2 regions of the Nonomuraea sp. NPDC004580 genome follow, and region 2 is predicted to be linked to the other one. Evidence: riboswitches for the same ligand, from Rfam matches in the RefSeq annotation. Region 2 holds a riboswitch; the other holds the start of a gene.
The links. Region 2 has a riboswitch for cyclic di-AMP ahead of ABZW11_RS04600 (C40 family peptidase). Riboswitches for the same ligand answer to the same signal wherever they lie in the genome.

Region 1: it holds a riboswitch for cyclic di-AMP, as region 2 does, so the genes downstream of both, ABZW11_RS43625 (GH25 family lysozyme) here and ABZW11_RS04600 (C40 family peptidase) in region 2, are expected to answer to the same signal.

What each region holds. Positions count from the first base shown of each region.
Region 1 covers NZ_JBEXLH010000091.1:20,653-25,556, forward strand. The annotation lists gene mqo (malate dehydrogenase (quinone)) at 64-1,506, shown strand; cyclic di-AMP (ydaO/yuaA leader) riboswitch at 1,696-1,839, shown strand; gene ABZW11_RS43625 (GH25 family lysozyme) at 1,852-2,595, shown strand; gene ABZW11_RS43630 (SDR family oxidoreductase) at 2,609-3,352, opposite strand; gene ABZW11_RS43635 (PAS domain-containing sensor histidine kinase) at 3,509-4,294, shown strand; gene ABZW11_RS43640 (SDR family oxidoreductase) at 4,326-4,904, shown strand, end outside.
Region 2 covers NZ_JBEXLH010000002.1:308,971-313,874, reverse strand. The annotation lists gene lysX (bifunctional lysylphosphatidylglycerol synthetase/lysine--tRNA ligase LysX) at 1-1,036, shown strand, start outside; gene ABZW11_RS04605 (LuxR C-terminal-related transcriptional regulator) at 1,647-1,859, shown strand; gene ABZW11_RS04600 (C40 family peptidase) at 1,961-2,890, opposite strand; cyclic di-AMP (ydaO/yuaA leader) riboswitch at 3,013-3,164, opposite strand; gene ABZW11_RS04595 (amino-acid N-acetyltransferase) at 3,442-4,017, shown strand; gene ABZW11_RS04590 (RDD family protein) at 4,103-4,904, shown strand, end outside.

The DNA of each region.
Region 1 (4,904 bases), on a different contig from region 2:
CACATCGCGCGGACGCTGTTATACAAGTAGCGAACATGTCATACGAGTTGGAGGTGAGCCGGGGTGGGCTACGACGTGGTCCTGGTCGGCGGTGGCATCATGAGCGCCACCTTGGGCGTGCTGCTGCGCCGCGTACAGCCGGACTGGTCGGTGCTCGTCCTGGAGCGGCTCGACGGCCTCGGCCTGGAGAGCTCGTCGGCCTGGAACAACGCCGGCACCGGGCACGCGGGACTGTGCGAGTTCAACTACACGCCGCTCACCGGCGACGGCTCGATCGACGTCGGCGGGGCCATCGCCATCAACGAGCAGTTCCAGCTCTCCCGGCAGCTGTGGGCCGGCCTGGTCGAGGAGGGCACGCTGGGCGATCCCGCCGGGTTCATCCGGCCGGTGCCGCATCTCTCCTTCGCCCGGGGCGCGGCCGGGGTCGAGCACCTGCGGCTGCGGCACGCGGCGCTGCGCGATCATCCGCTGTTCGAGGGGCTTGAGTTCATCCGCGACCGGGCGGTGATGGCGGAGCTGCTGCCGCTGATGTTCGCCGGCCGGCCCGCCGGTGAGCAGGTGGCGCTGTGCCGTTCCCGTGGCGGCACCGACGTCGACTACGGCGTGCTGACCCGGCGGCTGTTCGCCGCGCTCGAACGCGACGGCGTCGAGGTGCGGACCGGGCACGAGGTGCGCGGGCTCTCCCATGACCGCAGGTCGTGGCGGCTGCGGGTGCGCGACCTGGCGGGTTCCCGCGACTACGGGGTGCGCGGGTCGTTCGTGTTCCTGGGGGCGGGCGGCGGCACGCTGCCGCTGCTGCAGAGCGCCGGGGTGGCGGAGACGCGGGCGTACGGGGGGTTCCCGATCAGCGGGCGGTTCCTGCGTACGGACCGGGCCGAGCTGGTGGCCGGGCACCACGCCAAGGTCTACAGTCATGCCGAGCCGGGCGCGCCCGCCCTGTCGGTGCCGCATCTCGACACCCGGGTCGTGGACGGGCGCACATACCTGATGTTCGGCCCCTTCGCCGCGTTCTCGCCACGCTTCCTCAAGCGCGGCAGGCTCACCGACCTGCCGGGATCCGTCACCCCCGGCAACGTCATGACGCTGCTCGGCGCCGCCCGCGCCGAGCCCGCCCTGCTGCGCTACCTGGTCGGGCAGCTCGCGCAGACGCGCGGCGACCGGCTGCGGGCGCTGCGCCGGTTCGTCCCCGAGGCGCGGGCGGAGGACTGGGAGCCGATCACCGCGGGCCAGCGGGTGCAGGTGGTCAAGCCGGTGAACGGGCGCGGGTCGATCGCCGGGTTCGGCACCGAGGTGGTGACGTCGGCCCACGGGGGGCTCGCCGCCCTGCTCGGTGCCTCACCCGGGGCGTCGGCGTCCGTGGCGATCATGCTGGACGTGCTCGGACGCGCCTTCCCCGGCCGGGTGGACGGCTGGCGGCCGGCGTTGCGCGAGCTCGTGCCGTCGTACGGCGCCGCACCGCCGCCGGAGACCCTCACGAGGACGGCTCGAACGCTTCGTCTGGAGTGAATGCCGGAAAACTTTACCTATTTCCGAATCCGCGACGTACACGGGGTTTTCGGGCCTCTTACCAGGTCAGAGGCTGGAAAGTCCCTTTGGAGTACTTGCAGATACTTTTGCGAATTATGTACTTTTGCGGGTCGAGGGACCACCGCAGCGCGTGACCTCGCATCTTTGACCGGACCGTACGCCGTCTCCGGCGTACGGCCGCCGAATCCGCGTCCCGCGGAACCGGGGACCCACTTTCCGGGGTGAATCGGACGCCCGCTCATGCCCGTGTCCGTAGGGCACTTCCAGTCCCGAACCCGTCAGCTAACCCGGTAGGCGGCATGGAAGCAAGGAGTCAACATCCGCATGGCCAAGCTTGCCGAGAACCGCAAGCGCCTCGGACTGGCGCTCGGCGGAGCCGTACTCGCCGCCGTCACCGCCGTCACCGGCACCGCCGTCACCGGCACCGCACACGCCTCCACCACCGACCAGGTCGCCCCGCACGAGGCGGCCCAGCACAGCTCCGCCCTGACCTACGGCCTGGACATCTCCCACTACGAGCCGCTGTACGACTGGAGCGCCAGCTCTGCGCAGTTCGGCATCATCAAGGCCACCGAGGGGACCGACTTCGTCGACTCCTCCTTCGCCAGGCACTGGCGGGAGCTCGGCGAGAAGGGCATCGTGCGCGGCGCCTACCACTACGGCCACCCCGCCGACGATCCCATCGCCGACGCCAACCACTTCCTGGCCGCGGTGAACGCCCAGCCCGCCAAGGCCGGTGACCTGCTGGTCCTCGACCTGGAGACGACCGACGGCAAGTCCGTCGCCGAGGTGAACGCCTGGGCCAAGGCGTGGCTGTCGTACGTGGAGAACCAGACCGGCACCAAGCCGCTCTTCTACAGCGGCTGGAACTTCGCCGACACCTACGGCCACGGCCTGGCGCAGTACCCGCTCTGGGTCGCCCACTACAGCCGTGCCAAGGGCGCGATCACGCCGCCGGCCGACTGGAAGTCGTGGACGATCCACCAGTACACGGACGTCCCCATCGACCAGAACGTCTCGGCTCTGACGCCCGACCAGCTCCGCGCCCTGGGCCGCCAGTCCGTCTGACGTCTCGGGCGTTCTACCCGGCGGCGGCCCAGTCGCCGTAGCGAGCCCCGCCGAGCCGCGCCTCCCCCAGCGGCACGAGCGAGTGCTCGCCCAGCTCGCTCCCGAAGTAACGCGCGTGCGGGTCGGTGACCACCTCACGGGGGTCACCGAGCCCCGCCAGCGCCTGCCGGACGAACTCGTCCATCCTGACCCGCTCCGGCCCGGCCACCTCCAGCCGGCCGTTGAGCGGCGTACCCTCCGCGACCTCGCACAGCACCGCGGCCACGTCGTCCCCGGCGATCGGCTGGAACAGCACAGGCGCGATGCGCACCACTCCCCCGTCGGCGGCCTCGTCCGCGATGCCCTTCACGAACTCGAAGAACTGGGTCGCGTGCACCAGCGAGTACGGGATCCCCGACTTCTCGATCAGCTGCTCCTGTGTGACCTTCGCCCGGAAATATCCGTTGTCCGGCATGCGTTCGGTGCCGACGATGGACAACGCGACATGGTGCCCGACCCCCGCCTCCGACTCGGCGGCCAGCAGGTTGCCGGTGGAGGTCTCGAAGAACTCCAGGACGGCGGCCGGTTCGAACGACGGCGCGTTCGACACGTCGACCACCACCCGCGCCCCCTCCAGCGCTTCGGCGAGACCCTCGCCGGTGAGCGTGTTCACCCCGGTGTGCGGCGATGCCGCCACCGCCTCGTGGCCGTCGCGCGACAGCCTGCTCACCAGCTTCGATCCGATCAGGCCGGTCCCGCCGACCACCACGACCTTCATGACACGCCTCCCCCTCGCCGCAGTCCACCGCACCCTCCCCTTGCCACCTCCCGCTAAGCCCTCGGCTCGGCAAACTCCCGGCCTCGCGGTCACAGACCGCGAGGCTGCGCTGTCCTAGCTGGTGACAGGCTCGCTGAGCGCCTGGGGAGGAACCTGATGAGACACGACCATGCCGCGCTGCTCGCGGCCGTCCCGAACCCGTGCCTGGTCATGGCAGGGGACATGACGATCGTGGCGGCCAACCAGCCCTGCCTCGACGCCTGCGGGCGCGAGCGGGACGAGCTGATGGGCATGCCCGTGCTCATCCCGCGCGCCGACGAGCTGCACGAACGGGCGCGGGCGGCGCGGCGCTTCACCGCCGACGCCTCCCACGAGGTCCGTACGCCGCTGGCCGCGCTGCGCGTCAAGGTGGAGGCGGCCCGGCGGCACCCGGACGACGTCGACGTGACCGACCTGCTCGACCACGTCAGCGACGACCTCGACCGGCTGGAACACGTCACCACCGACCTGCTCCTGCTCTCCAGGCTCGAAGCCGGCCTCGACGACCGCGAACTGACCGACGTGAACCTGACCGCCCTGGTGGAGTCGGCCTCGGCCGGTGTCGGCGACGTGAGGCTCCGCCTGGACCCCACAGTCCTCACGCACGCCTCCTCCACCTACCTGACCCGCCTCCTGGCCATCCTCCTCGGCACCACCCGCCGCCCGGCGACCGTCACCCTGCACCGCACGGCCGACTACGCGGAACTTCGCCTGACCAGCGACGACCCCTCGGAAACCAGCGGCGAGCCGGCCGGCGACCAGGGAGGCACCGGCCTCTGCCTGGCCATCGCCCGCGCCATCACCACCGCCCACCACGGCAGCCTGCACGTCGAGACCCACGGCGCGCACGTCACCCTGCGCCTCCCCCTCCGTCCAGGCCCACGAACCCACCCCAGCACCTGACCGCACCGAACAGAACAAGGAAGTTCAGCACGTGACCAGTCGCCATCTCGAGAACACCGTCGCGATCGTCACCGGCGCCGGCTCCGGCATCGGCCGGGCCACCGCGATCGCCCTGGCCAAGGCGGGCGCGCACGTACTCGCCGTCGGCCGCCGCCCAGCCCCTCTGGAGGAGACCGCCGCCCACCACCCCGGCATCGCCGTCCATTCCGCCGACATCACCGCGGACGGCGCCCCGCAGGCCGTGGTGAAGGCCGCGACGGACCGCTGGGGCCGCCTCGACGTCCTGGTCAACAACGCCGGCGGCACAGCCCTCATGCCGCTGGCGGAAACGGACGCGACGCGCATCGCAAACCTCCTGGCCCTGAACGTCACCGCCCCAAGCCTCCTGGCCCACGCCGCCCTGCCCTACTTGCGCAAGACCCGCGGCACGATCATCAACATCTCCAGCACGTACGGCCACCGCCCCCTGCCCGGCGCCGCCCACTACGCCGCCTCAAAGGCCGCCATCGAACAGCTGACAAGAAGCTGGGCCCTGGAACTGGCCGCGGACGGCATCCGCGTCAACGCCGTCGCACCGGGCCCCACGGAAAGCGAGGCCCTGACCGCCGCC
Region 2 (4,904 bases):
CACCGACCCCGAGGCGCGGGTGCGCCAGCGCTACGTCGACCTCATCGTCAACGACGAGGCCAGGAAGATGGCCAGGGTCCGCAGCGCCACCGTGCGCGCGGTGCGCGACTTCTGGCACGAAGAGGGCTACCTCGAGGTCGAGACGCCGATGCTGCAGCCGATCCACGGCGGCGCGGCGGCCAGGCCGTTCAAGACCCACATCAACGCCTACGACATGGAGCTCTACCTTCGCATCGCGATCGAGCTCTATCTGAAGCGGCTCGTGGTGGGCGGCATCGAGAAGGTCTTCGAGATCAACCGGAACTTCCGCAACGAAGGCGCCGACTCGACCCACAACCCCGAGTTCACGATGCTCGAGGCCTACGGCACCTACCTCGACTACAACGACATGGCCGACCTGACCCAGCGCATGTACCAGAAGGCCGTGGTGGCCGCGCTCGACACCACGGTGGTCGTGCACGACGGGCAGGAGATCGACCTCGGCATCGCCGAGTGGCCGCGCATCACGCTCTACGGCGCGGTCTCGCAGGCCGTGGGCGAGGAGATCACCACCTCCACCACCCTTGAGGAGCTGCGCAAGCTGGCCGACCGCCGCGAGGTCCACTGGGACCCGAAGTGGGGCTCGGGCAAGCTCGTGCAGGAGCTGTTCGAGGCGCTGGTCGAGCACACGCTGGTGCAGCCGACGTTCGTCATGGACTATCCGCTGGAGACCTCGCCGCTGACCCGCCAGCACCGCGACGACCCGCTGCTGACCGAGAAGTGGGACCTCATCGGGTTCGGCACCGAGCTCGGCACCGCCTACTCCGAGCTGATCGACCCGATCGAGCAGCGGCGCCGGCTGGTCGAGCAGTCGCTGCTGGCCGCCGGCGGTGACCCCGAGGCCATGCAGCTCGACGAGGACTTCCTGCAGGCGCTCGAATACGCCATGCCGCCGACCGGGGGCATGGGCGCCGGCATCGACCGGATGATCATGGCGTTCACCGGCAAGAACATCCGCGAGACCATCCTGTTCCCGCTGGTCAAGCCCAGCCACTGAGCCCTGTCATTGTTATTGGGCCCAGTCATTGAGCCCAGTCATTGAGCCCACTCATCGGGAACGGTCACGGCGGCGCTGCCCTGAGGGCGGCGCCGCCTTTTCACGTGCGCGGTCAGGGCACTTCTTGACTCCTGCGCCGAACTACATTCTGGTCGGCCGCTTTCCGACATCTGATCGTCTGTAAGCACCTGGTCAAGTTCGCAGTCCCGCAGGCAGGTCGGGCGCGCAGGCGCGGACGACTCCGCCGCGTGGCCAGGGGCGGCCGTCACGAGCCGGCCCGTGACGAGGCCGCGCCGCCCGGGAACACCTCACCGACCGGCCGTTCCGTCGTGCTGCCCGTGCGTCTGTCGGGCGGCTTCTCATGGGTGGGAAGAGAAAGATCGAAAGGCGTTCGGGGCCGATTTTCGCGTTGCGCAGGCCTGCTATTTGGCGGCGTTCTGTAGCGCTTTATCGCCAGGGCGTCACATATTTCGGATCATGTCAATAGCGCTGGTCAAGCCACACGGTTGTCATGCTTGACGACCTTTCCAGGATGCGTTTACGGTCTGCGAGGAGCAACCTGGGTCCGGTCGAGAGGCCCACGTTCTGCTGTTGGGGGGGAGGGCTCCCGATGGAAGTGCTCACTGAAGGCGTTGAACTCAGCCATGCGGACCTCGCATTGCTGTCGGAGCTGGCGAAAGGGGTCACGGTCGATCGAGTAGGCAGACGGCTGGACATCAGCGGCCGTACCGTACGCCGGAGACTGCGGGGCATCTGCGACCGCATCGGCGTCGCCACGGCGATCGAGGCCGTGGCCTGGGCGGCCCGCCGCCAGCTGATCTGATGATCGGCGACGGGCTCGCGTGGGGCGGGCCCTGCGGGCCTCTGCAGGGCCTTCTGCGGACCTCGCGGGCGGCTCAGTAGGGGCGGCTCAGTTGGGGCGGCTCAGTCGGCGATGCGCACCGCGCCGGCGAAGGGCCGCCGCTCGATCGAGGCGATGCGGACGACGTCGCCGGTCCGCGGGGCGTGCACCATCATGCCGCCGCCGAGGTAGATGCCCACGTGGTGCAGGTCGCTGTAGAAGAACACCAGGTCGCCCGGGCGCAGCTCGGAGCGGTCGATGTGGCGGCCCGCCGTCCACTGGCTGCCGGTGTAGTGCGGCAGCGAGATGCCGACCTGCTGATATGCGGCCATGACGAGGCCGCTGCAGTCGTAGGAGTTGGGGCCTTCCGCGCCCCACACGTACGGCTTGAGCTGCTGCGTGAGCGCCCACCTGGCGGCCTGGGCGGCCTTGCCGCTGCCCACGATGGGCAGGTTGACGCGCTGGGCCCGGGTGCCCGGCCGGCCCGCCTCGCCGAGTGCCCGCCTGAAGAGGTTGCTCTCGACCTTGGTGACCAGCTTGGTGATCTTGTCGCGCTTGCTGTCGAGGTCGGAGATGAGCTTCTCGACCTCCTTGATGCGGGTGGCGGCGCCCGCCTTGGCCCGCTCGGCGGCCTCCCTGGCCTTGGTGACCTGGTTGACCGCCTCGCCCTGCTGTTGCTGCAGCACGTACGTGGTGGCGGCGCGGTCGAGGAACTCGTCGGGGTCGTCGGAGGTGGCGAAGGCGAGGGCGCGGCTGAGGCCGCCGGTGATGTAGGCGTTCTCGGCCAGTGCGGCGGCCTTGGCGCGCTTGGCGGCGAGGTCGGCCTCGCTGGTGGCCAGGGTCTTCTTCGCGGCGTCAGCGGCCCTCTTGGCGCTCTTGAGCTTCTCCCGCTGGCTGTTGTACTCCTCGGCCAGCGTCTCGATCTCGGTGTGCATCTTCTCGACCTGCTTGGCCAGGTCTTGGAGCGAGGGCTTGGGGTCGGCGGACGCGGAGCCTACGGGGGCGGCGACCAAAAAGGTGGCCAGTGTGACACTTATTACACCGAGCAGACGCGACCGCCGGGAGGCACGTTGCAGAGGGCGGGCGTGCTTGCCCGCGGTCGTCCTCTCACGCCTGCGCGTGCGCTTCACCAACCAGCTCCTCTCGTCGACGCCTGCCGGGTTAGCTGACGGGTTCGGGCCGGAGCAGCCCTACCGGACGTTGCGGATTCACCCCGATGGTGGCGCTGGGGGGCGTCACCGGCGGTTCCCCGGCTCCTCCTCGTGGAGGATTAGGCGTGTCGCCCGCGCGCGACACGCGGGGAACATCGTCGCTGGACACTAATGCACTCCGGGTTCGTGCTCAACCAGAACTGCCGACTCTGTAGAGGTTTCACAACCGAAGAGTCACAAGGTGATCTCGTGCCCCGCCGTACGAAACGCAACTTATGACGGATTTGCCGCCCGATCTGGTGACTCGCGGGCCTGCTCAGAGCGCGTGCTCAGATGAGCACGAGTTGTAACAGCATGGGCCGAGACGTGGGAGTTAGGGCCGAGCCGTAATGACATCTGTACCCTGGATGGCCATGGAGCAGGTGGCCGAACTGACAACAGCCGAGACCGCGGTGGTGGTCCGGCGCGCCCGCACGCCCGATGTGCGGGACATCAGGAGGCTTGTGGACACCTACGCGGGGGCGGGCTCGGGCTCGCGGCTCCTGAAGAAGGCCACCGTCACCCTGTACGAGGACGTACAGGAGTTCTGGGTGGCCGAACGGGGCGGGCAGGTCGTCGGTTGCGGTGCGCTCCACGTGCTCTGGGAGGACCTCGCCGAGGTCCGTACCGTGGCCGTGGACCCGCAGTGCCGTGGCATGGGCGTCGGCCATCGGATCGTCTCGGCGCTGATTCAGCAGGCGAATGATCTAGGTCTGCGGCGTGTATTCTGTCTGACTTTTGAGGTCGACTTCTTCGCAAGACTGGGCTTTCGCCAGATTCAGGGCACGCCGGTCTCACCCGAGGTGTACGCCGAACTGCTGGCCTCGTACGACGAGGGTGTCGCGGAGTTCCTCGACCTGGAACACGTCAAACCGAACACCCTGGGCAACACCCGCATGCTGCTGCATCTGACATCGGGTGACGCGGACCTTGACCAGATGGAAAGGTGATTGTTGATACCTATGTCGATACGTTGGGCAGCACAGGCATGTGTCCTGACACGTGCCACATGCGCACTCGAAGCGAGGTGACACGGTGAGCACCGGACAGCCGCCGTATCCACAGGACGAATCCGGCGAGAATTCTGCACCCGGCACCCCTTACGGGCAGCAGAACACGGGCCGCCACCCCGGCGAGCCCGACCCGGACGTCACTGTGGTCGGCTACCGGGCGGACGACGCCTACGGGCAGCAGCCCCAGTACGGACAGCAACAGCAACAACAGTACGGCTATGGCCAGCAGCAACCCCAGTACGGTCAGCAGCCGCCCTCATACGGCCAGCAACCCCAGTACGGCCAGCAGGGCTACGGCCAGCAGCAGCAGTCGCAGCCCGGTTACGGGCAGCAGGGCCACCCCCAGCAGGGTTACGACCCCCAGCAGCAGGGCTACGGTCAGCAGCAGCAGTCCCAGCCGGGCTATGGCCAGCAGCCCCAGTACGGACAGCAGCCCCCGTCGCAGCCCGGCTACGGGCAGCAGGGTTATGACCCCCAGCAGGGCTATGGTCAGCAGCAGGGGTACGGCCAGCAGCCGCCGTCCCAGCCCGGCTACGGCCAGCAGCCCGGCTACGGCCAGCAGCCCCCGTCCGGCCAGCAGGGCTACGGTCAGCAGCAGCAGTCGCAGCCGGGCTACGGCCAGCAGGGCTACGACGCCCAGCAGGGTTACGGGCAGCAGCAGGGTTACGGCCAGCAGCAGCAGTCGCAGCCCGGTTACGGGCAGCAGGCCTACGGCCAGCAGGGCTACGACGCCCAGCAGGGCTACGGGCAGCAGCAGGGCTACGACCCCCAGCAGCAGTACGGCCAGCAGCCCGGCTACGGGCAGCCCCAGCCGTACGGCCAGG